One region of the Halomonas sp. 113 genome, then DNA from elsewhere that is predicted to be linked to it. Evidence: predicted binding sites of a transcription regulator. Region 1 holds the regulator's gene; each other region holds the start of a gene.
What was found. The regulator FliA, encoded in region 1, starts transcription of late flagellar genes. The targets are predictions, from matches to a motif close to CTAAAGTTNNNNNNNNNNCNGCCGATA.
Positions count from the first base shown of each region.

Region 2: the regulator FliA is predicted to act here: its motif matches at 4,274-4,300, upstream of fliD (flagellar filament capping protein FliD).
Region 3: the regulator FliA is predicted to act here: its motif matches at 1,517-1,543, upstream of YERSI8AC_RS13780 (DUF4019 domain-containing protein).

Region 1 covers NZ_LR881453.1:48,404-55,613, reverse strand. Annotated here, with positions in the region: gene YERSI8AC_RS00430 (sensor domain-containing diguanylate cyclase) at 1-745, opposite strand, end outside; gene YERSI8AC_RS00425 (OmpA/MotB family protein) at 769-1,443, opposite strand; gene YERSI8AC_RS00420 (motility protein A) at 1,449-2,270, opposite strand; gene YERSI8AC_RS00415 (RNA polymerase sigma factor FliA) at 2,311-3,012, opposite strand; gene YERSI8AC_RS00410 (flagellar protein FlhE) at 3,039-3,470, opposite strand; gene YERSI8AC_RS00405 (hypothetical protein) at 3,496-4,068, opposite strand; gene flhF (flagellar biosynthesis protein FlhF) at 4,065-6,248, opposite strand; gene flhA (flagellar biosynthesis protein FlhA) at 6,307-7,210, opposite strand, start outside.
Region 2 covers NZ_LR881453.1:4,152,046-4,159,255, forward strand. Annotated here, with positions in the region: gene YERSI8AC_RS19565 (flagellin N-terminal helical domain-containing protein) at 1-372, opposite strand, end outside; gene YERSI8AC_RS19570 (flagellin N-terminal helical domain-containing protein) at 619-1,506, opposite strand; gene YERSI8AC_RS19575 (flagellin N-terminal helical domain-containing protein) at 1,802-2,704, opposite strand; gene fliD (flagellar filament capping protein FliD) at 2,876-4,228, opposite strand; gene fliD (flagellar filament capping protein FliD) at 4,410-5,759, opposite strand; gene YERSI8AC_RS19590 (UDP-glucose dehydrogenase family protein) at 5,978-7,210, opposite strand, start outside.
Region 3 covers NZ_LR881453.1:2,914,911-2,922,120, reverse strand. Annotated here, with positions in the region: gene YERSI8AC_RS13795 (GNAT family N-acetyltransferase) at 1-13, shown strand, start outside; gene YERSI8AC_RS13790 (LysE family translocator) at 10-645, shown strand; gene YERSI8AC_RS13785 (class I SAM-dependent DNA methyltransferase) at 656-1,399, opposite strand; gene YERSI8AC_RS13780 (DUF4019 domain-containing protein) at 1,601-2,008, shown strand; gene YERSI8AC_RS13775 (NfeD family protein) at 2,215-3,567, shown strand; gene YERSI8AC_RS13770 (slipin family protein) at 3,614-4,402, shown strand; gene YERSI8AC_RS13765 (antibiotic biosynthesis monooxygenase family protein) at 4,527-4,844, shown strand; gene YERSI8AC_RS13760 (DUF1206 domain-containing protein) at 5,037-5,855, opposite strand; gene YERSI8AC_RS13755 (AraC family transcriptional regulator) at 6,001-6,834, shown strand; gene YERSI8AC_RS13750 (LysE family translocator) at 6,820-7,210, opposite strand, start outside.

The DNA of each region.
Region 1 (7,210 bases):
TATCCCCCTGAATGGCTAAACTGAATGAGCCCCGCACGCCCAGACGGTTTAAATAGCGCTGCCGTTCTGGCGCAGGTGCGCGTAAAAAACTACCGTTAAGGCTCGCTCCCGGGACGGCGGGGATCAGCGTTTCAGTAGGAGCATTAACGTCTTCAATTAACCGTACAGGGGAGTGTTGGTAACTTTTGCGCAAGGCGACAGGGAAGTCGCTGGCAGGAAAGCGTTGACCCAACAGCGAGGGCAGCCGTTTTCCCAATGCTTCTGCGACCATCAAACCATGCCAATCGCTATCGAAATGGCACACGGTGACACGATCATGACCGGTGAGCTGTTGAACAGCGTTAACCAGGCAGTCGAGGAGTTCTTGCTGATGCGTCGCTTCAACCAAATGCCTCAGCCGCTCAGTCACCGTACCCAGCAGACGACGCTTACTACGGGGGTTGAGTGGCTCAATCTCGACAATGACCTGCTCACCCGCTCGATAAGCGTGGATTTGAAAACGTGCGTGTCGGTGCTTGGAACGCATAAACACTAAAGGGCCAGGGAGCCGCTGCTGCCCCTGCAATTCACGACGCACCCGCTGACTTAGCCGTTTCCCCAACACGCAGGCTAGCGTAAGCTGCCCATGTTCAGGGCGCTCAAAACCAATTAAGCGGGTTAAGTTAGTACTAGTAGTTTGGATGCAGCGACAATCGGCATCGACTACCAGCAGGGCTCCAAACGACTGCAATCGCGGGTGGTACATGGACACAAACGTGGCCTCGCAATCTATTCACCCTCGACCTGCTGCCTTAGCAACAACTCTACGCGACGGTTGGCAGCTCGGCCCTCCGCCGTTGCGTTCGGTTCCATGGGTTGGGTGTCGGCATAACCGACGGCCCGCATACGAGAGATATTGAATCCTTGGCGCTCTAAATGCCTCACCACAGCGATAGCCCGCGCTGATGAAAGCTCCCAATTAGAGGGGAAGCGGGCCGTTGAAATAGGCACGCTGTCGGTGTGGCCTTCTACCGAAATCTGACCGTCAAAACGGGTCAGCACATCGATAAGGCTTTCTACCACCTCTTGCCCACGGGAAGTCAGTACAGCTTGACCGCTGGGAAATAAAAGGCTGGTATCAATACGTAACGTGACCCCTTCACTCCCTTGCGAAACACTGACACCGGGGATGTCGAGCCCATCAAACTGCGGCTGAACCCCTGAATGGCGGGGCTGAATACCAGTGGCTAGAGACGCCAGCGGCAATGATGATACAGCGCTAGCCGAGCGCATGAAAGCAGTATCAGCCGCCTCACCGCCTCCCGGCGGTGTCAGTGAAAGCAGCAGCACAAAGAGCGTGATTAGCAGCGTCAGCACATCCAAATAGCTGGTTAGCCAACCCTCGTCACCATCGCCTGGCGACGGCGTCATTTCCAGTGCGTGGCGCGTATCACGGTCAAGCATCTGGCCTACCCCTTCGCCGCCGCACTAACCGACGAATCAGGCCTTGGTTTGACGCTGTTATCACGGATCTCATCGTGATAGTTAGCTACAAACGAGTTGAGGGTCTCTTCAATAAACGACGGCAGGCGGCGCTTGGTAATCAGCGAAATACCTTCCAGCACCATGTTCATGGTAATCAGCCGCTCTTCGGTGCGGCGCTCGAGTTTCACCGCAATCGGCTTAAACACCAAGTTGGCGAGTAAAATGCCGTAGAAGGTGGTGAGCAGGGCCACCGCCATGCGCGGGCCGATCACCTGCAGGTCGCCTGCGTCCATGACTTCCAGCATATTGACCAGCCCCACCAGGGTGCCGATCATGCCAAATGCGGGTGCGTAGGTGGCCATGGTACGGAATATTTGTGCCTCGGCATGCTCACGCGCTTTAAGACGGGCAATGCGCCAACGCAGCATGTCAAAAATTTCATCCTCTTTGGTGTTGGCAATGACCAGTTGGATCCCGGTACGCAAAAACGGGTTTCGGGTATGCTCCAACTCGCGCTCGACCGCACGTACATCGCCCTTAAACCAGAGTCGCGACATATCCACCAATTCGCGGATATCGTCACGCATATAGGTATTTTCGCGCCGGAATACCAAGCCCACCAACCGTACGACGCGGAGCACCTCTTTCAGCGGATAGCTGATAAAGGTTGCCGCTAGGGTACCGGTCACCACAATGGCCAAACCCGGCAAATTGATAAAACTTTCAGGGGACTCTGCGGTGAAAAACAGCACGCTCACCAACAGTAGTATGCTGGCAAATATGCCTATCAGCGTCGAAGGGTTCATCCACGGCTCCTTGCCGGTCACAAGTGAGTAAAAAGAGGTGTTATGCCGAGTCGTGTAAACGCGCGCGTAAGCGGCTGACGGCTTGGCTGTGCAGTTGTGAAACGCGTGACTCCGTGACGCCCAACACAGCCCCTACTTCCTTAAGGTTGAGTTCTTCTTGGTAGTACAGCGCCATTAGCAGCTTTTCACGCTCTGGCAGCGCTTCAATTGCCTCAATCAACGTTTGTCGTTGCTGGCCGTCTAGCAACTGCTCGAACGGTGAATTAGCCAATTCATTATTGCTAGGCTCGCCACCGTCGGCCACCAGCTCTTCAAACGGCAACAGTTGACCACTGTTGGTGTCGTTGAGGAGCTGCTGATACTCACTCAACGGCATTTCAAGGTGTTGGGCGATTTCGTTCTCTTCTGGTGCCCGTCCGAGCTGTTGCTCTAATTGACGAACGGCACTGTCAACCGCTCGCGCTGAGCGGCGCACGCTGCGGGGCAACCAGTCGCGGGTACGTAATTCATCCATCATTGCACCGCGAATACGCTGACTGGCAAACGTCGCGAACGTTGCCCCCTGGGTGGCATCGAAGCGCCCCAGCGCTTCCAGCAGCCCTACCATCCCGGCTTGAATAAGGTCGTCGAGCTCAATACTGGCTGGCAAACGGACCTGAAGCGTCAAGGCCTGACGTCGTACCAGTGGCATGTATTGCGTCAACAGCTCACTCTGTTTGATCCTGCCTTGTGCTGTGTACATCCTCTCGCCTCGCGTCTATCCAGCCTTCACTGATAGTTCACAATCATTTGCAGCCCCTGGACACGAACAGGCCGCTGCCCCGGACGTAAAGCGAAGCGAAAATGCAACGGCGCATCCGCGGCAAACCCCGCCAGGGCAGTGGTAGTCCCCCGCATGCCAGCTAACGCAACGCACTGCTCAGGATGGCACAGCCAAGCGTTTAATAACGCACCAGGGGGATATTGAAACTGCCAATGAATACGCCCGAGCTGTGCTGACTCCACATTGTTAGCAGCAGCAGGTGGGGTAGCGTTTTGGCTAGCGCTTGACCGATCACTCATCGCTACCATCAGACCTGGTATCTGGCTGCTCCAGCTACCGGGTGTCGCCTGGGCGTTTCCCGTTACCCCTGCTAGTAGACACCCTGTCAGCAGTACTGGGCTCAGTAGCAGTCTCCCTCTTAATAGCCAGCTTAGCATGCTTGGTCTCCTCGGCAGAGTGCGCTCATCGTGCAAGTACCAACAGCTCCATATTTAAGTAGTAATCAGCTGCCTCACGCAAGTTATTGAGCAACCCTTGACGCGGCAAGTGCGGCTCGTGGAGCGCCAGCAAACGGCGCGGCCCGCCACGCTCATGTAGTTGACGCAAGGTACGGAACATGGAAGCAAAGGTATCGGCATCGCTACTGATCCACAGTGCCCAACGGCTGTATTGATCGCAAAGTTGGGCTAGGTCGGCCGTTTCGGCCATGACGATATGAATATCCCAATCCTCAGGATCACCGGCCCAGCTTCGACCTAACGTCGACCACTGCCCTAATCGTGCTTTAACCTTGTTCACCTGGGCTGCACCACTACCCGGTAGTCCGACCACAATAAGCGGAATTTTGGGCCGGTGCGCTACCACCGTTGCTGGCTCTTCCACCGCTGCAGCTGTCGGCTTTAACAGAGAGCTAGGCTGTTCAGATTCCGGCACGTGTTCTGCCGCCGCAACATCAACTGTACCCTCAGCTTGCTGCTGTTGGCGCTGCAGGTTTGCCCACTTGCGTAGACCCGATGCTTGATCCTGTTCGCTCACGCCACGCCCTCTCGACTAACACTGCCCATTTGACGAATCGCATCTCGTGCCATAAAGGCGTAGACCAGTGCATCAAGCATGCCGGTATCGCGGCGGCGACGGCTGTTGCCTAATAGGTTGAGCAGATCGCCACGCAGCGTCTGCGCCTCCTCATCATCAGCAACATCGAGATGCCCGGCGACCGATGCCACACCGCTGGCCATCAATAGGCGAACTTCAGCATTTAGATCCCCGCTATCGGCCTCTTTTAACTGCTGCCACGCGCGACGCGTCAAGGCGGCCAAGCCTTCGCTTTGCAGCTGGGTTAACAGCAGTGAGAGCACCTCTGCTCCTAGCCGAGCGGGGGTAAGCCAGTAGCGGCGCGCCACTACTTTGGCGCTTTCCGGATCGCGAACTTCACCGAACCAGGCGAGTAGCGCCGTGCCGCTGGCGTCCTCGACTTCGGCGTAGGCAGTCCACAGTTGCACCGATTGGCCACGAAAACGCACGCCCACATGGTGCGTTAGCACACTGTCACTAAATAGCTGGCGGATAGATTGACGTTCGTGGTGAAAGCGTAACCGATGACTGGGGGCCACTTGGCTGACCCAGGTCAAGTGCTCGGCTTCCAGCCACGCTAGTGCATCCGGTTCAGGGAAGCGCGGTAGTAAGTGCACCGCAACGCCGCTCGATGCCGACAGAGCGGCTAAGCGTGGCTGCCACCCTGCGGCGTGGCGATGCTGCAGCCAGGGTAGCGCCAGCCAGGCACCATCCGTGTCCAGGCCAATGTCCGGCATTGCCCAGTCGCAGCCGCGCTCATTGCGCCGCGGAAACCACGCCATCCCTAAGGTGGTCTTTGCCGCTGGATAACCGGCAAGTAATGCATCCAAATGTGTTTCCTGCAAACGACTAGGCAGCGAAGCTAGGTTCCAGATCTCTTCTAATTCCGCAAACCCCGTGACGCGTTGGCGCAACCTCGCCAGTAGCGACGACAAACGACGCCCTTGGCCCAGGACATCCCGCGACCAGCGCGGCATTCCCATCGGCGCATCGGCACTTTGCACCCGTTCACGCTGAGGTGTCGCGGTACTCAGCGCTTGATCCACTAGCGCATCGGGGGCGGCAAGGGCCATATCTTCGGGCACCTGCTGGCCATTAGAGCCAAACAGTACGCGCATCCCGTGACGCATAATAATATCTAACACTGGAGCCAGACGTCCCGCCTCATCCTGTTTGGTGATAATACAGTCATCTAACTCTGCGCCCGCCGCCCGCGCGGCCTGACGGTAGCGCAGCACCACTTCTTCGAGGGTTTCCGGTTGGCTGGCAGCATTGAGTAGCAGCACCAAACGTACCCGCGAGCGTCCGCCTTGCAGGTGGGCAATCTGCTCTATCACCCGCTGGTCACGCTGACTCATGCCTACGGTGTCGATAATTACCCACTGCTTGCCCTGCAGGCGGCCCAGCAAATCGTCGATGGGCTGTTCGGCATCCAAGGCGTACATCGGGGTATCCAGCAGGCGCGCATAAATGCGCAACTGCTCATGGGCACCGATCCGGAAGCTGTCGGTGGTAACCAGCGCTACCGGGCGCGTGCCGTGGCGCATCACAAAACGAGCGGCCAGCTTGGCGGTGGTGGTGGTTTTACCTACCCCCGTTGGCCCCACCAGGGCAACAATGCCGGTTTGGTCGAAAAAGCTTGCTTCATCGTTGAGTACGTAAAGGCGATCCATTAACTGCTGTCGCAGCCACTGCAGTGGGGCTTCGCTATCGCCGTCTAACCTGGTTAGCGATGCAGGCAACCCAGCCAGCAGTTCATCGGCAATTTCGCTGCTAAAACCCACATTCCACAGCAGTTGACGCAGCCGTGCAGCCGTTCCGGTGGGCGCTGCTGGCGATGGTGAAGCAGTATGGGTTGACTGGCTGTTTGCCAGCAGCGCTCGCATATCCTGCATTTCGCGCAGTAAGCGCTCGCTCATCGCCTGCATGGGGTCTTGCGCTGAAGGTGCTGTCGGCGTTTCGGGTGGTGCAGGTTCTGGTGAGGGTTCAAAGTGGTCAATGGCTTCATCCGCCATCGCTAAAATTTCAACGCCCCCTTCGGTACGCCGATTTGCGACAATCAAGGCGTCTTCACCGAGCGTTTCACGCACTTGGCGCATCACATCACGACTATTGGCTCCCACGAAACGTCTAACGCTCATGATTTACCCTTGCCTGTTCTGAAAATGGACGACGCTAGCCTATCACGGCGTGCCATCTTTAACGTCCGCCGACCACTGTGGTCACTCTTAATGTGCGATCGTCGGGAATTTCAGCCTGGGACAGTACCGACATATGGCGTAACCGGCGGCGTAAGAAGCGCGATAGCACCGCCCTTAGCGAATGTTGCACGACCAGCACCGGCGGCTCGCCGGAACTTTCGTGACGCTCCAGCGCCTGCTGGGCCTGGGTCATCAGCGTTTCTGCCAACCCGGGCTCCATGGCGCCGTTGCCATTCATGGCCTGTACCAGCACTTGTTCCAGTTGAGCATCCAGCCCCATGACATTGAGTGTCTCCTGCCCCGCAAACCACTGCTGGACAATGGCGCGCCCCAGCGAGACTCGCACCAGCGCCGTCAGCTCATTAGGATCTTTTTGCTGTGTGGCGTACTCGGCCAGGGTATCGAGAATAGTGCGCATGTCGCGGATAGAGACATCTTCGTCGAGCAGGTTTTGCAAGATACGCTGCAGTACCGTCAAGGAAATAGCTTTGGGGATCACCTCTTCGACCAACGCTTTTTGATCATCGCCCATTTTATCCAGCAACTTCTGTACTTCCTGACGGCCCAGCATCTCGGGTGAATGGCGGTGCAACAAGTGGTTCAAGTGGGTCGCTATGACGGTACTGGCATCCACAACGGTGTAGCCATACACCTGGGCATGCTCACGCTGGTTGCTATCAATCCAGACAGCGGGCAAGCCAAAGGCGGGATCCTGAGTATGGGTGCCCTGCAGCTCGCCCGATACCTGCCCAGGGTTAATCGCTAGCCATTTGCCCGGCTGTGCCTCAGCGCGACCAATCTCGGCGCCTTTCATGGAGAGCACATAGGCGTTCGGCGGCAGCTCCAAATTATCGCGGATATGCACCACTGGCGGCAGGAAACCCACTTCTTGGGCAAACTTC
Region 2 (7,210 bases), 4.1 Mb from region 1:
ACGGTCAATTTCAGCCAGGCGCTCGTTGATTTCGGTAACGATCGCATCACGGTCTTCTGTAGCGTTAGTATCGTTAGCACCCTGAACTGCTAGCTCACGAATGCGCTGGAGGTTGTCATTGATTTGATCAAGACCACCTTCCATGGTTTGTACTAAGGAAATACCGTCGCTAGCGTTACGGCTAGCTTGATCCATGCCTTTGATTTGAGCCGTCATTTTGTTGGCAATGGCTTGACCAGCAGCGTCATCAGAAGCGCTGTTGATACGCAGACCAGATGACAGGCGCTCTTGCGCCTTAGCCAACATAGACTGAGAGTTGGAAAGATTATTCTGACCGATCAGGGCAGTAATGTTAGTGTTGATTACAGACATGTGAGTGCTCCTTGGAGATTAACTGGCCTAGTGGCCTGCTTTGCGGCACTTGCGTTGCCGTTATTATAATTAACGGCAGCTCCGCCAACTTCTTTAAAAAAACCGCTTTTTTTTATGTAAGCTACTGTAACCTAGCTAACGCGACAACTGTCAACTAACACCGAGTTCGGTGTTGTCTGCCTTAAATAAAAACGGGGCCTATTGGCCCCGTAATTACTCGCTTTTGAAACATTACTTGCTAAGGTATTAACCTAGCAGGGACAGTACAGACTGTGGCGTCTGGTTAGCCTGTGCCAGCATGGAGGTACCCGCCTGCTGGAGAATGTTTGCACGCGTCATGTTAGACACTTCCACTGCGTAGTCGGCATCTTCGATGCGCGAGCGAGCCTCGGAGAGGTTTGTGGATGTCGTGGCCAGGTTATCAATCACAGAGTCAAAGCGGTTAAGAGTAGCACCTAGTGTCGCGCGATCGGTATCTAGCGACTCAGTTGCAACATCAACAGCATCAACCAAGTTTTGGAAGCTGGTATGTGCCGCGTCGCTTCCAGACCCAGCAATAGCGAACGTTGAAGCACCACTAGCTGTTGTAATTACACTAGCACCACTACCTGCATCCAGCTCCAAACCAGTTACTGTTGCATCAAGCGTAGTAACAGTAATAACGTCTTCAGCTTCAGTATTAGAACCAACCTGAATATTGAGAGTGCCGCCACCGCTAACGTTCAGCAGGTTAGTGCCGTTAAAGTTATTGCTGCCAGCTACACGATCAATTTCAGCTAGGCGCTCGTTGATCTCGGTGGTAATTGCATCACGATCTTCTGTGGCGTTGGTGTCGTTGGCGCCTTGTACCGCTAGCTCACGAATACGCTGGAGGTTGTCATTGATTTGATCAAGACCACCTTCCATGGTCTGTACTAAGGAGATGCCGTCGCTAGCGTTACGGCTAGCTTGATCCATGCCTTTGATCTGAGCCGTCATTTTGTTGGCGATGGCTTGACCAGCAGCGTCATCAGAAGCGCTGTTGATGCGCAGGCCAGAAGACAAACGCTCTTGCGCCTTGGCCAACATAGACTGGGAGTTGGAAAGGTTGTTCTGGCCGATCAGGGCCGTAATGTTAGTGTTGATTACAGACATGTGAGTGCTCCTTGGAGATTAACTGGCCTAATGGCCTGCTTTGCGGCACCTGCGTTGCCGTTATAATAATTAACGGCAGCCGCACCCGGTTCTTTAGAAAAAAACGCTTTTTTTATGTAACGCTCTGTGACGTAACGAATTGCCATTCTGTATAGGACGTTACATGCCGCCAACAATCATTAGAAAACCATATTCTCAAGCTACTGTTTGCAGCAGCATTTGCCAGCCTTAAATACCAAAAACGGGGCCTATTGGCCCCGTCGTTACTATCTTTTGCAGATTACCAGCTAGGGTATTAGCCCAGCAGAGACAATACAGACTGCGGCGTCTGGTTAGCCTGTGCCAGCATGGAGGTACCCGCCTGCTGAAGAATATTCGCACGTGTCATATTCGACACTTCCACGGCGTAATCAGCATCTTCTATACGTGAGCGGGCTTCAGAGAGATTAGTCGACGTCGTCGCTAGGTTATCAATCACTGAGTCAAAGCGGTTAAGCGTTGCACCCAAGGTGGCACGGTTGGTATCCAGAGTCTCGGTAGCAGTATCAACAGCATCAACTAGCGCTTGGAAATCGCCGTGTGCGTTAGTAGCAGCTCCGCCACCACTGGTACCTTGAAGTTGGAACTGCGATGCTGCACCACCACTCGCAGCAGTTATCACACCACCAGCAGCTGAGTCTAAATCTAGACCTTCAACAGTGGCGTTAAGAGTAGTAACAGAAATAACATCTTCAGTTTCGGTATTAGAGCCGACCTGAATATTTAGAGTACCACCACCACTGACGTTCAGCAGGTTCGTACCGTTAAAGTTGTTGCTGCCAGCTACACGATCAATTTCAGCTAGACGCTCGTTGATCTCGGTAACGATTGCATCACGATCTTCTGCGGCATTAGTGTCGTTGGCACCCTGAACCGCTAGTTCACGAATACGCTGTAGGTTGTCGTTGATTTGGTCAAGACCGCCTTCCATGGTCTGAACGAGGGAGATGCCGTCGCTAGCGTTACGACTAGCCTGATCCATGCCTTTGATCTGAGCCGTCATTTTATTGGCGATGGCTTGACCAGCAGCGTCATCAGAGGCGCTGTTGATGCGCAGGCCAGAAGACAAACGCTCTTGCGCCTTTGCCAGCATAGACTGCGAATTTGACAAGTTATTCTGGCCGATCAGGGCAGTAATGTTAGTATTGATTACAGACATATGAACACTCCTTGGAGATGAACTGGCCTAATGGCCTGCTTTGCGGCGCTTATGGTGCCGTTATGATAATTAACGGCAGCCCCACCAATTTCTTTAGAAAAATCACTCTTTTTACCGTAAATTAACGTAACTTTTTCAACTATTGTCTCAACAAAAATCTCGGTTTCTTTATTAATTACTTTTCTGCATGTTCCCCAGCATACTGAACTGCTGAGAGAGGTAGCTACTCATTGAGTTCATCTGAGCGATCAAGCCATCCAATTGCCCAAACTGCTTACGATAACGCTCTGTGCTTCGCTCGATACTTGCCTCCATACGAAGCTTACGCTCGTCCAGGCTGTCAACCCGCTGCTCAGCACTAGTCACTGAGCTTTGAATGATGCCGTTTTCTGCCGTAATGCCTTCAAGCGTGGCGTTTAAGCGCCCAGCAAAGCCACCTTCTTCGGTTTCGCCCGCAAAGAAGGCAGATAGCCCCTCTGGGTTGTTGGCTACTGCATCGTCCAACTTATCCTCGTCGACCTTTAATCGCCCCTTCTCATCAATGGCGATGCCCAGTTGTGAAAGGCGTGAAATATCGCCGGTGCCGAGGTTGTCAGTAATATCCCGGCGTAGGCGGTCTTCAATGGTGCGCACGGTGCGGTCGCCCACTAGCTCGCCAGACGTTTCGCCTTCGCCGTTGTATGCGGTCATTCGACCAACGGTGGATTTCATTTCGTTATAGTTTTTAACGAACTCGTCAATGGCTTCTCTCAGCGACGCATCATCACGCTCGATTACCAGCGTAACGGGGTCACCAGAAGCCTCTGTGAGATCAAGCGTTACGCCTTGGATGGCCTCTTCAACGCGATTGGTTTTACTGGTGATAGCAATGCCATTAACATTCAGTTCAGCGTCCTGACCTGAACGCTGGGTGGCTGCATCCATGGTCAGCGATGCCAAACCTGAGAAGCTCTCCAGTGAAGCATCTTGGCCCGTCTCTTTTGAGCTCAGCGCTAAGCGGTATCCAGTGCCATCATTAACGATAGAAGCAGTGACACCAGACTCTTTATCCGCATTGATCTGGTCACGGACATCCGCCAGCGTACTGCCCGCTGAAATAGCAACATCGTAGCTTGTTTGTGTTCCGCCAGCACCAAAGTTAAGCGTTAGCGTCGCATCGGCTGCTGTTAGCTCTTGGTCTAGCGCTACGCTGTTGGAAGCAGCGCTGCCTGAGCGTGCCAATTGGGTAACGGTGACTTCATAGCGCCCTGCGTTAGCGGTTTCGCCTGCGGTCGCCAGCACGCCATCGCCCATCACGGTGCTTTTTTGCTGCTTAAATGTAGCGGCATCGTTCAGCGCAGCAATAGAGGTTTGCACCCTATCCATTGCTGACTCAAGGCGTCCATAGGCAGAAATCTTGGTTTGCTGAGCACTTTTCTGCTCTAGAATAGGCACAAGCTTTTGCTGTTCGGCCGCTTTTAGCTGATCCACCAAACCTGAAAGATCCAATCCAGAACCTACACCGAGTGCTGTGATCGATGCCATGGGGCTCATTCCTTATAAGAAGTAGAGAAAGGTGTCTAGGTAATCTATCGGCTGCGGAGGAACAAACTTTAGAGGTAATGCCTTTTTTAAGCTGTTTTTAAAGCATTGCAAAGAAAAATGCCCAGCACATAGTGCAGGGCATCTTGTAAGCTATTAATTTAGCTAGTTTATCAGGCTAATTTTAACTTTGCTGATCAAGCGCTGCAAACTGCTGGGTCAGATAAGCACTGGTTGAGTTCATTTGAGCTACCATGCTGTCCATCGCTTGAAACTGCGTGCGATAACGCTCAACGGTTTGTTCGATACGGCTTTCCGTTGTCGCATATCGGTCTTCTAACGAAGCAAAGCGACTTTCAGACGAATCAACGGCACTTTCAAGACGGCCACCTGTTCCAACCAAGCTTTCAAGCGATGAGGCTATTTGCCCTGCCATGCCACCCTCTTCGCTATCGCCTGCAAAAAAATTGGCTAGCTGATCTGGCTGATTAGCAACAATGCTATCTAATTTATCTTCGTCAATCTCCAGCTTGCCGTCTACTTGAAGCGAAATTCCTACATCCGACAACACGCTAAAGCCATCGCCGCCGACAACACTGCTAATTGTTTGACGAAGCTCTCGTTCAACTGCACGAGTCGTGGCATCGGCGTTCAACCCCGCCGCCTGCCCAGTCTCTTCGTCAAACGCTGTCAAGCTGGTAATGGTGTCCTTGAGCGTGTTGAAGTCATCAACAAAGGCCGTGACCTGCTCGCGGATAGCTTCACTATCTTGCTCAACGCTGACTGTGCTTGTTGCACCCGCCTCAGATAAGTTCAGGGTAATGCCTTGAATAGCGCCTTCCACTTGATTGGTAGGGCTGACAATGTCAATTCCATTGACGTTAAACTCTGCATCCTGACCCGCTTGAACTACCTGGGCATCAGTCGTTTGTACATCGCCAGCAAGAATGTCTGAAAAGTTTGTGCTTTCAATACTAGCGTCCGCACCCGTTTCCGTCGAATTTACTGCAAGACGATACCCTTCACCGTCGTTGATAATAGAGGCGCTTAAGCGGCCATCACTCTGTTGATTGATAGCATCACGCATATCTTCAAGGGAACTGCCATCAGCAATGGTAATGGGGTCCATAGCTCCGTCAGCAAGAGTAAAGGTTAATGACTGCTCCCCAGTCACTATGCTTTCGTCTGCTGTTTCCAAACGCTCTGTTACTAGGCTACTGGCTGTAGCTAACTGGCCGACCTGTACTTCGTACTGACCTGGCTGGGCCTCATTGCTGCTAACAGCGCCAACAGCACTGCCTTCTACATTGGTTGTTAGGCTCTCGAATGACGCCCCATCATTGAGTGCTTCGGCTGAGCTTTGAAACTGCTCAAGCGCGCTTTGCAACTTACCATAGGCAGATATTTTCGTATCTTCAGACTGGAGCTGTTCCGCAATAGGCTCAAGCTTTGCTTGTTCTGCCGTTTTTAATTGCTCCAGCAAGCCATTCAGATCCAAACCAGAACCGATGCCTAGTGATGTAATAGCAGCCATAAACCAATGCCTTTTTTGAATACATGTAGCTACGATTCGCGTTCCTTCATTAAGCAATACGTAGCACTGTTTTTAATACGATTACCTTAAAACCTCGGCTAGGTGAAGAATAACTTAAATATTCTTCTTCTTTTTTCGTGTCAATACGTTATTCAAAGTAATGAAACGTAACAGCCATCGCCAATTAATAAGAAAAATCAAAATAATAGATTCCCCTTTTAGCTGTTCTTCCGCCCAACCCCAATGTAACGCAGCCCCGCTTCTTTAACGGCGCTTGGCGCATACAAATTACGTCCATCGATGACGACTTTTTCAGCCAGCTGGTCGGCTAGCCAATCAAAATCGACGCTGCGAAACTCTTTCCACTCGGTGCAGATAACCAAAGCATCGGCACCTTTCACTGCCTGAATTCGGTCGCCTGCTAGCATCAGGTCATCCCGCTCCCCGTAAATGCGGCGGCATTCCGCAATGGCTTCGGGATCAAACGCCTGCACCTTAGCGCCCGCTTGCCAGAGTGCTTCCATTAACGTGCGGCTTGGGGCTTCACGCATATCATCCGTGTTGGGTTTAAAGGCCAAGCCCCATACTGCAATGGTCTTACCGCTTAGATTGCCTAAACTATCTTGCAGTTTTGTGAACAGGGTTTGCTTTTGGCGTAAATTCACTGACTCGACGGCGCTGAGCAGTTCCGGTGTATAGCCTAATTGACGCGCGGTGCGCTCTAACGCCTGGACATCTTTGGGGAAGCAGGAGCCGCCGTAGCCGCAGCCAGGGTATATAAAGTGGTAGCCAATGCGTGGGTCGCTGCCAATCCCTCGGCGCACGTCTTCAACGTCCACTTCGAGTCGTTCGGCAAGATTGGCGATCTCGTTCATAAAGCTGATTTTGGTGGCGAGCATGGCATTGGCGGCGTATTTGGTCAGCTCTGCGGCCCGCACGCTCATAAACATCAGCTTTTCGTGGTTGCGGTTATAGGGGGCGTAGCACTCTTGCATATGCGCTTTCACCCGCTCGCTTTCTGTACCGACGATAATCCGCGCGCCACGGGTAAAGTCATCTATCGCCGCCCCTTCCTTCATAAACTCAGGGTTCGAACACACATCGAACTCGAGTGATGCACCGCGCTGTTCGAGCACATCGCTGATAACGGCGTGGACTTTTTCCGCGGTGCCCACCGGCACGGTAGACTTATCAATCACCAGCTTATAGCTATCCATATGCTGGCCGATGGTGCGCGCCACCTCTAATACATAGCGTAGGTCGGCACTGCCATCTTCATCGGGCGGCGTTCCCACGGCGATAAACAGCAGTTCGCCATCGGCTACCGCCTGGGCAGCGTCGGTAGTAAAGCGTAAACGGCCAGCCGCCACGTTGTGGGCAACGATAGTGCTTAGCCCTGGCTCGAAGATCGGCACCTCTCCGCCATTAAGCTGATCAATCCGCTCAGCGTT
Region 3 (7,210 bases), 2.9 Mb from region 1:
GAGAGAGACATGATACCAATCGAAACATGGATGGCTTTCACTGCCGCATGCGTTTTAATAATTCTAGTGCCGGGGCCTGATAATATACTCGCCGTTAGTCGTGGACTTAGCCAGGGGCGTCTAGCGGCTTGTGTCTCCAGCGTAGGAGCTGGAATGGGGCTGATGGTGCATGTGGTTGTCGCTTTTCTTGGTTTGGCGGCTCTTATCCAGACCTCTGCCGTTGCCTTTAGCGCCGTTAAATTGATTGGGGCCGGGTATTTGATTTGGTTAGGTATTAAAGCATTACGTTCCAGAGACTTGATTGCATTTTCATCGCATCGTCGTTTGTCTTACTGCGAGGTTTTAACCACTGGGTTTCTAACCAACGTGCTTAATCCGAAGCCCGCGCTATTTATCTTGGCATTTATTCCTCAATTTGTATCGCCGGCGCAGGGATCGATTGCGTTGCAAACGCTATTGCTAGGTGCTTGGTTTGCTTTTATGGCATTCGCTATATTCGCCGTGCTGGGTCTCTTTTCATCTATGTTTGCGCGCTGGTTGGAGAGTCGTCCGCGCGTAATTCAAGGCCTGAATATGGGCGCTGGAGCAATGTTCATTGCAGCGGGGTTATCAGTGATATTTCTTGAGAAAGTGGAGAACCGCTAGTCGAAGACGACTAAACCTTCACACAGACAAAAATAGCGTTTCCAGAGGCGTTATCCCAGGGGATGATTTTTTCATAGTTGTGCTCAAACACATGAACCTCAAAGTGAGGCGCTAAGAGTGCGCTTAACTCCGCAAAGCTGACGGCTACCATGGGGTGTTCGTCGTTCCATAGCTGTGTTCCTTCAGCGTTGGCTTTTTCAATGCTGAGCCTAAGCGACTGCTTTTCACCTTGGCCACTGTAGTGCCATCCCGAGCGGAACGTGAATAAATCGCTTTCTTGTTGGGCGCTGTGTTTAACAGATAAAGCGTTATCGATTTTGTCTTTATCGACTGCGTTAAAACAGAAAATACCACCAGACTTGAGGGCACAATGAGCACTGGATATACACGCTTTTAGCTTTTCAATCCCATCGTTGTAGTGGATTGAGTATAAAAAGCAGGTGATTAAGTCTTGAGGCTCGTTGGCCTTGAAGTCACTCATGTCTTGCAACGTGAAGTGTGCTTCTGAGCAACGCGTGGTGGCAATATCCAGCATGGGTTGATTAATATCAAGCCCGCTACTGGCGTATCCAAAATCAATAAAATGGCGCACGTGTGGGCCGGTGCCACAGGCTAAATCTAGGTGTGTCGTTCCGCCGTTACCGAAAATCTGATGCAGCCTGCGAATGGCGTGGCTTTGCGCTTGATAGTCGATATCCACGCACATCAAATCGTAGTAGCCAGAAAGGTCGGTATAGAGGGCATTGACGGACATAGTGACCTAATAGTGGCTACTGAAATAGGGTGGGTGGCGCATAGTAAACGAGCGAGTAGGGTTTGAGAAGCAGGCACAGCTTGGAGTTTAACGATTACGCAAATACATCTTGCAGCCCTAAAGAAACTCTGACGATGACCGATATATACCTAAGACCATCGAGATTTCTCTGGTCGTTGCTAAATGCCGAGAGTGCCCGTTATGCCGAAAATGCTGATCTTTATCATCACCTTGCTTCTCATTCTGTCTAACCAAGCGCAGGCAAACTCGAGTGCGGCAGAGGCGGCGGCGTTGGCGTGGCTAGAAGCCATCGATAGTGGTCAGTATGAGCAGGCATGGGAATCGTCATCTTCACTACTAAAAAAGCCGCTTTCACCGCACATGTTAGAACGGACGATTGGTGCAGCGCGTCGTGACTTTGGTGCGGTTCAGTCGCGTCGGCGAGTAAGCGTTGTCCGCGAAACCTCTATGCCTGGGGCTCCAAGAGATGACTACGCGGTTTTGACGTTCCAAACACGTTTTGAAAACAGATCATCGCAGATTACGGAAACCATCACTCCTCACTTGGAAGAGGGCACGTGGAAAGTTAGTGGTTATTACTTGAACTAACCGACTCCTCAAAAATATTGCAACCACCTCTGGTTTGCAGCATCGCCTTGGTTCAGGCTCCTTTTCCCCTCGAATCCTGCCATCACGTTGTTCATGACGAAGCTCAATTTGGCTGCTACGTTGAGTAGATAGCCTTGTGTATGTTGCTATGGATAGGCTGCAGATTCAGACGGGAATGTTCAAGGCGTTGAATGCGAGGAGTGGGTATGCAAACCCTTTCTCTCAAACCGCACTGGCTCTGGTTGATGGTTGCCGGTTTGCTAATGGCTACTATGTCGTTTACATGGCAGGCCATGGCACAAAGCGCTTCACCAAGCGTTCTGGTGCTTAATATTGAAGGCGCCATCGGCCCGGCTACCAAGGACTACTTTGAGCGTGGGCTGGATAAAGCCCGCGAGCAGGGCAGTGAGGTGGTGATCGTCGAGCTCGATACCCCCGGCGGGTTGGTCGACACCACCCGCGACATGATTCGCGAGATGCTCAACGCTGACATTCCCGTGGTGATGTACGTTTTCCCCAGTGGTGCGCGAGCGGCAAGCGCGGGCACCTATCTACTTTACGGTAGCCACGTGGCTGCCATGGCCCCCTCGACGCATCTCGGCTCGGCCACGCCGGTACAGATGGGCGGTGGGCTGCTCGGCAGCGATGAAGACGAAGAAGATAATTCGGCTGAGGAGTCCGAGGGCAGCGCCATGGAACGCAAGGTGATGGAAGATGCGGTGAGCTTTATCCGCAGCCTAGCGGAACGCCATGATCGCAATGCCGATTGGGCTGAAGAGGCCGTGCGCAATGCGGTCAATCTCACTGCCAGCGAGGCGCTGGAGCAGAACGTCATCAATGTGGTGGCGCGCGATCTTGACGATCTCCTTGAGCAGATTGACGGCATGAGCGTGGTCATGGAAAGCGGTGATGCCACGCTTGAGACCGCAGGCCTCACCATTGAGCGCTTCGACCCTGATTGGCGCACCCAGGTGCTATCGCTGATCACTAATCCCAACATAGCCTTCTTCTTGATGGTCATCGGCTTTTACGGGCTGGTTTTCGAGCTGGCCAATCCCGGCAGTCTGTTCCCCGGCACCATTGGCTTGATTTGCTTGCTGCTCGCCCTGTTTGCGTTTCAGGTGCTGCCGATTAACTACGCCGGGCTTGCGCTGATGGTGGTCGGGCTGGCGTTGATGGTGGGTGAGGCATTTATGCCTAGCTTCGGCGTGCTGGGGGTTGGCGGCATCATTGCCTTTGTGCTTGGCTCGGTAATGCTGATGGACGCGGAGCATCTTGCCATTTCGCTACCTCTAATCGGTGGTGTGGCATTGATGTCCGGGGGGCTAATGCTATGGACGTTAACACGCTTTGCAACGCTGCGCCGTCGTCCGGCACACACTGGCGCGGAGCAGTTAATCGGCGCAGATGCGGTTGCACTGGATGATTTTGAGACCAGCGGCCATGTAAGGCTGCATGGCGAGCGCTGGAACGCAGTAAGCGATGTGCCAGTCAAACGAGGTGAGAAGCTTGTGGTGGTGCGCCTTGATGGCTTGACGGTATATGTGACGCCCCGCTAGTGCCCACTTTCTGACATAACCGACCCACAGCTAAACGAGGTGTCCAATGATTATTTCGTATTTAGTTCCTGTCGTGCTGGTGGTGATGTTGATCGCTGCCTCTATTCGCATACTGCCAGAATATAAACGCGGCGTAGTGTTCTTTCTGGGGCGTTATCAGATAGTGAAAGGGCCTGGGCTAGTCATTGTGATCCCCGCCATTCAGAAGATGGAGGTGGTGGATCTGCGCGTCATTACCATGGATGTGCCGGAACAGGACGTAATCTCTCAGGATAACGTCACCGTTAAAGTTAATGCGGTGCTTTATTTCCGCGTCGTCGATCCAGAAAAGGCGATCATTCAAGTCGAGAATTTTACCCAGGCGACCAGTCAACTAGCACAGACCACTTTGCGTTCCGTGCTGGGTAAGCATGATCTGGATGAGATGCTTTCCGAGCGCGATAAGCTCAACGACGATATCCAGGAAATCATCGATACCCAAACCGAAGCGTGGGGTATCAAGGTCGCCAATGTTGAAATTAAGCATGTAGATTTGGATGAGAGCATGATTCGCGCCATTGCGCGCCAGGCAGAGGCGGAGCGTGAGCGTCGCGCTAAGGTGATTCACGCTGAAGGGGAACTGCAAGCATCCAAGAAACTGGTCGAGGCGGCCAATGTCATGCAGGAAAACTCTGCTGCGCTGCAACTGCGCTACCTGCAAACCATGAGCGACATGAGCAACAAGAATGCCTCGACAATCGTTTTCCCGCTGCCCATGGACATCATGGAAGCGTTCAAGGATATGAAAGCCAAGCATACGGCAGCGACGCCTGGTAAGGCGCAGGATGACGCCTAGGCTCACAGCTCTTCCCACTGCCTGTGGTACGGTTTGGCAGCAACTGGCAGTGGGCTCCCTGAATACATTTTTTGTTTCATGGGATATGCTTCGAAGCCTCTGATCCAAGGATCCCGGTGATGCCATGTCCCTGATTGCCACTACCCCTGAACCGCCTTACTACGCCGTTATTTTCACTTCACTACGCACCGAGGTCGATAACGGCTATGACGCAATGGCCGCAAGAATGGTTGAGCTTGCAGCACAGCAGCCGGGGTTTTTAGGGGTGGAGTCTGCCCGTAATGAGGTGGGTGTAACAGTTTCTTACTGGGCCGATTTGGCATCTATTAAAGCGTGGAAAGCCCATGCTGAGCATCAAGAAGCTCAGCGGCTAGGCCATCAGCAGTGGTACCAGCACTTCAAAACCCGTATCGCCAAAGTCGAGCGAGATTACGGTATTTAGCTGGTTGCCACCGATTCACGGCTTACACCACCAGCAACAGCAACAAGGGTATCAATACCAGTTCAATAGGAATGGGCAGAAGAATAGTCTCCAGAAAGGAGAGGGTGGCGAGTAGACACAGCATATTCTTCGAGCGGTTAATGCGCTCAAACCACTACTTAGTGCATTTGGATGTTATGGCCATGCAGGTCTCTACACTTCGGGATTAATGCGGCGATAGACAGCCGCTAATAGGCTGTAAAGGCCAAACGCAAAAAGTCCCAGCGCGACAAAACCAAGCAACCACTGACCGAAGGGCTGGCTTCGCAGGGTGCTAAACACCTCGCTCATACCGCCTGCTTGATTGGGATTGATTTGATAAGCGGCGATGATAAAAAAGCTACCCACGATCACAAACACAGCACCACGAATCACTAAGCCGAAACGGCAAATAGGGTAGGCCCATTGTTGCGTTTGTGGTGGCATAGCGAAGTGTTTGTCGAATTTGGCCTTGTAGCCTTTAAGCGCGTGGGCCATACCTACCCCTATCATGATTAGGCCAACCCCAGCGACCAGCCAGCGCCCGAAAGGCTGCTGCATCAGCCAGCCCGCGACACCTTGTGAACCACCACCTGAATCACCCGAAGAGCCCGCCAATTGAAAGATGAGCGTGGCGGCAAAAAAAGCCAACAACGTGTGGGTAAAGGCGCTTGCCAATAAGCCCGCACGAATTGCCAGCCCCTTGGCGCCGTTGCCGTGATGGTCGGTGTCTTTAACTGCTTGGATAGTCCGCCACATCGCGTAGCCCACCAAGCCGATGGCCATAAGGGCTAACAAGACTTTTCCGAAAGGAGCGGTGAGCACGCGTTCTAAGGCGCCCCGACTGCCTTCTGTTTGGCCGCCTTGCCCAAAAGCTGCCAGCGCTGCAAGGCCGCCGACTAATACATACACAATGCCCCGAGAGGCGTATCCCATACGGGCGAAAAGGGTAATTGCATCACGGTGGTCGGGGTTATTCATACTATTGGCCATGGTGTCCTCCTGACAAATTATGGCGTTGCGCATCCCTATGCAATCTAGCGTATATAGCAGCCCATACTGTGCTTCTGCTGTGCTATTGTCCAGCCTAGGCCAAGCCGAAGCGTCAAAGGCTATTTTTGAATAACACGAGCAGAATATGAGTACCATTTCGTCACCTATCTTCTGGCGCGATGCGCGTATGCCCTATGTGGAGCTGCGCAAGATTAGCGACGCGCGACAAGTTTGCTATGCGCCGCACAGCCATACGCATTGGTCGCTGGGGGCCATTACCGCAGGTAAAAGCACTTTTTGCTATCGCGATGCGACGCATCAGATTAGTGCGGGTGACATCGTTATGATGAACCCCTACTGGGTGCATGCCTGCAACCCCATCGAGAACCAGCCCTGGGCGTACATGATGCTCTACGTCGATACCGAGTGGCTGAGTGAATTGCGTTACCAATTGGGCCTGTTGAATACGCCGTATTGGCAAGATATCGCCACCGCCGTCATTACCCAGCCAGCGCTTTATGCCGGGTACTGCGATATGGCTGCTTGTTTGCTGGATGAACATCGCGAGATTAGCGATAAGCAAACGGCGCTAGTCGAATACTTGTCCATCATGATGCAAGTGCTTGCTCAGGAATCCCCCGCGGTATTGCCCCAAGCGCCCAGTGCGCTAGAACAGGTCGCGGCCTATTTGCGTGCCAATTGTAGCGCTGATATATCGCTAGAACGCCTATGTGAGCAGTCCGGCTATAGTGCTGGGCACCTGATTCGCGCCTTTAAACAGCACTTCGGACTAACACCCCATGCTTACCTGATTAATCAGCGCATTCAGCTGGGGCAGCAAGCGTTAAAACAAGGGCAACCTATCGTTGAGGCGGCTTTGAACGCTGGCTTTAATGACCAGCCCCACTTTCAAAGGACGTTCAAGCGGCTGGTAGCAGCGACACCCAACCAGTACCGCTACCCGCTACTCAACCAGTAAGACAATAGCGCTAGCCGCCAGGCAGATAGCGAGTGCGCGGTTAATCGTCAGTAAGATGATAGGACGATGAACATAGCGTTTCAGAAAAGCGCCTGCATATACCCAACTGGCTAGCGATAGCCAGCAAATAGGCAGATAAAGGCCGGCGAACAGCCATAGCAGATGGGGCTCATTAGCAGTGGTGTAGGCGCCAATGCCAGCGGCAGACGCCAGCCACGCCTTGGGGTTGAGCCACTGCATCATGGCACCTGTCATAAACCCTGGCGCTTTGACGCCGCCTCTCTCCTGCAAGCGCCCATCGTGCTGTAAAAGTTGATAGCTGAGATAGAGTAAAAACAGAATGCCTGCCCAGCGTAAAAACTCTTCCAGCAGCGGC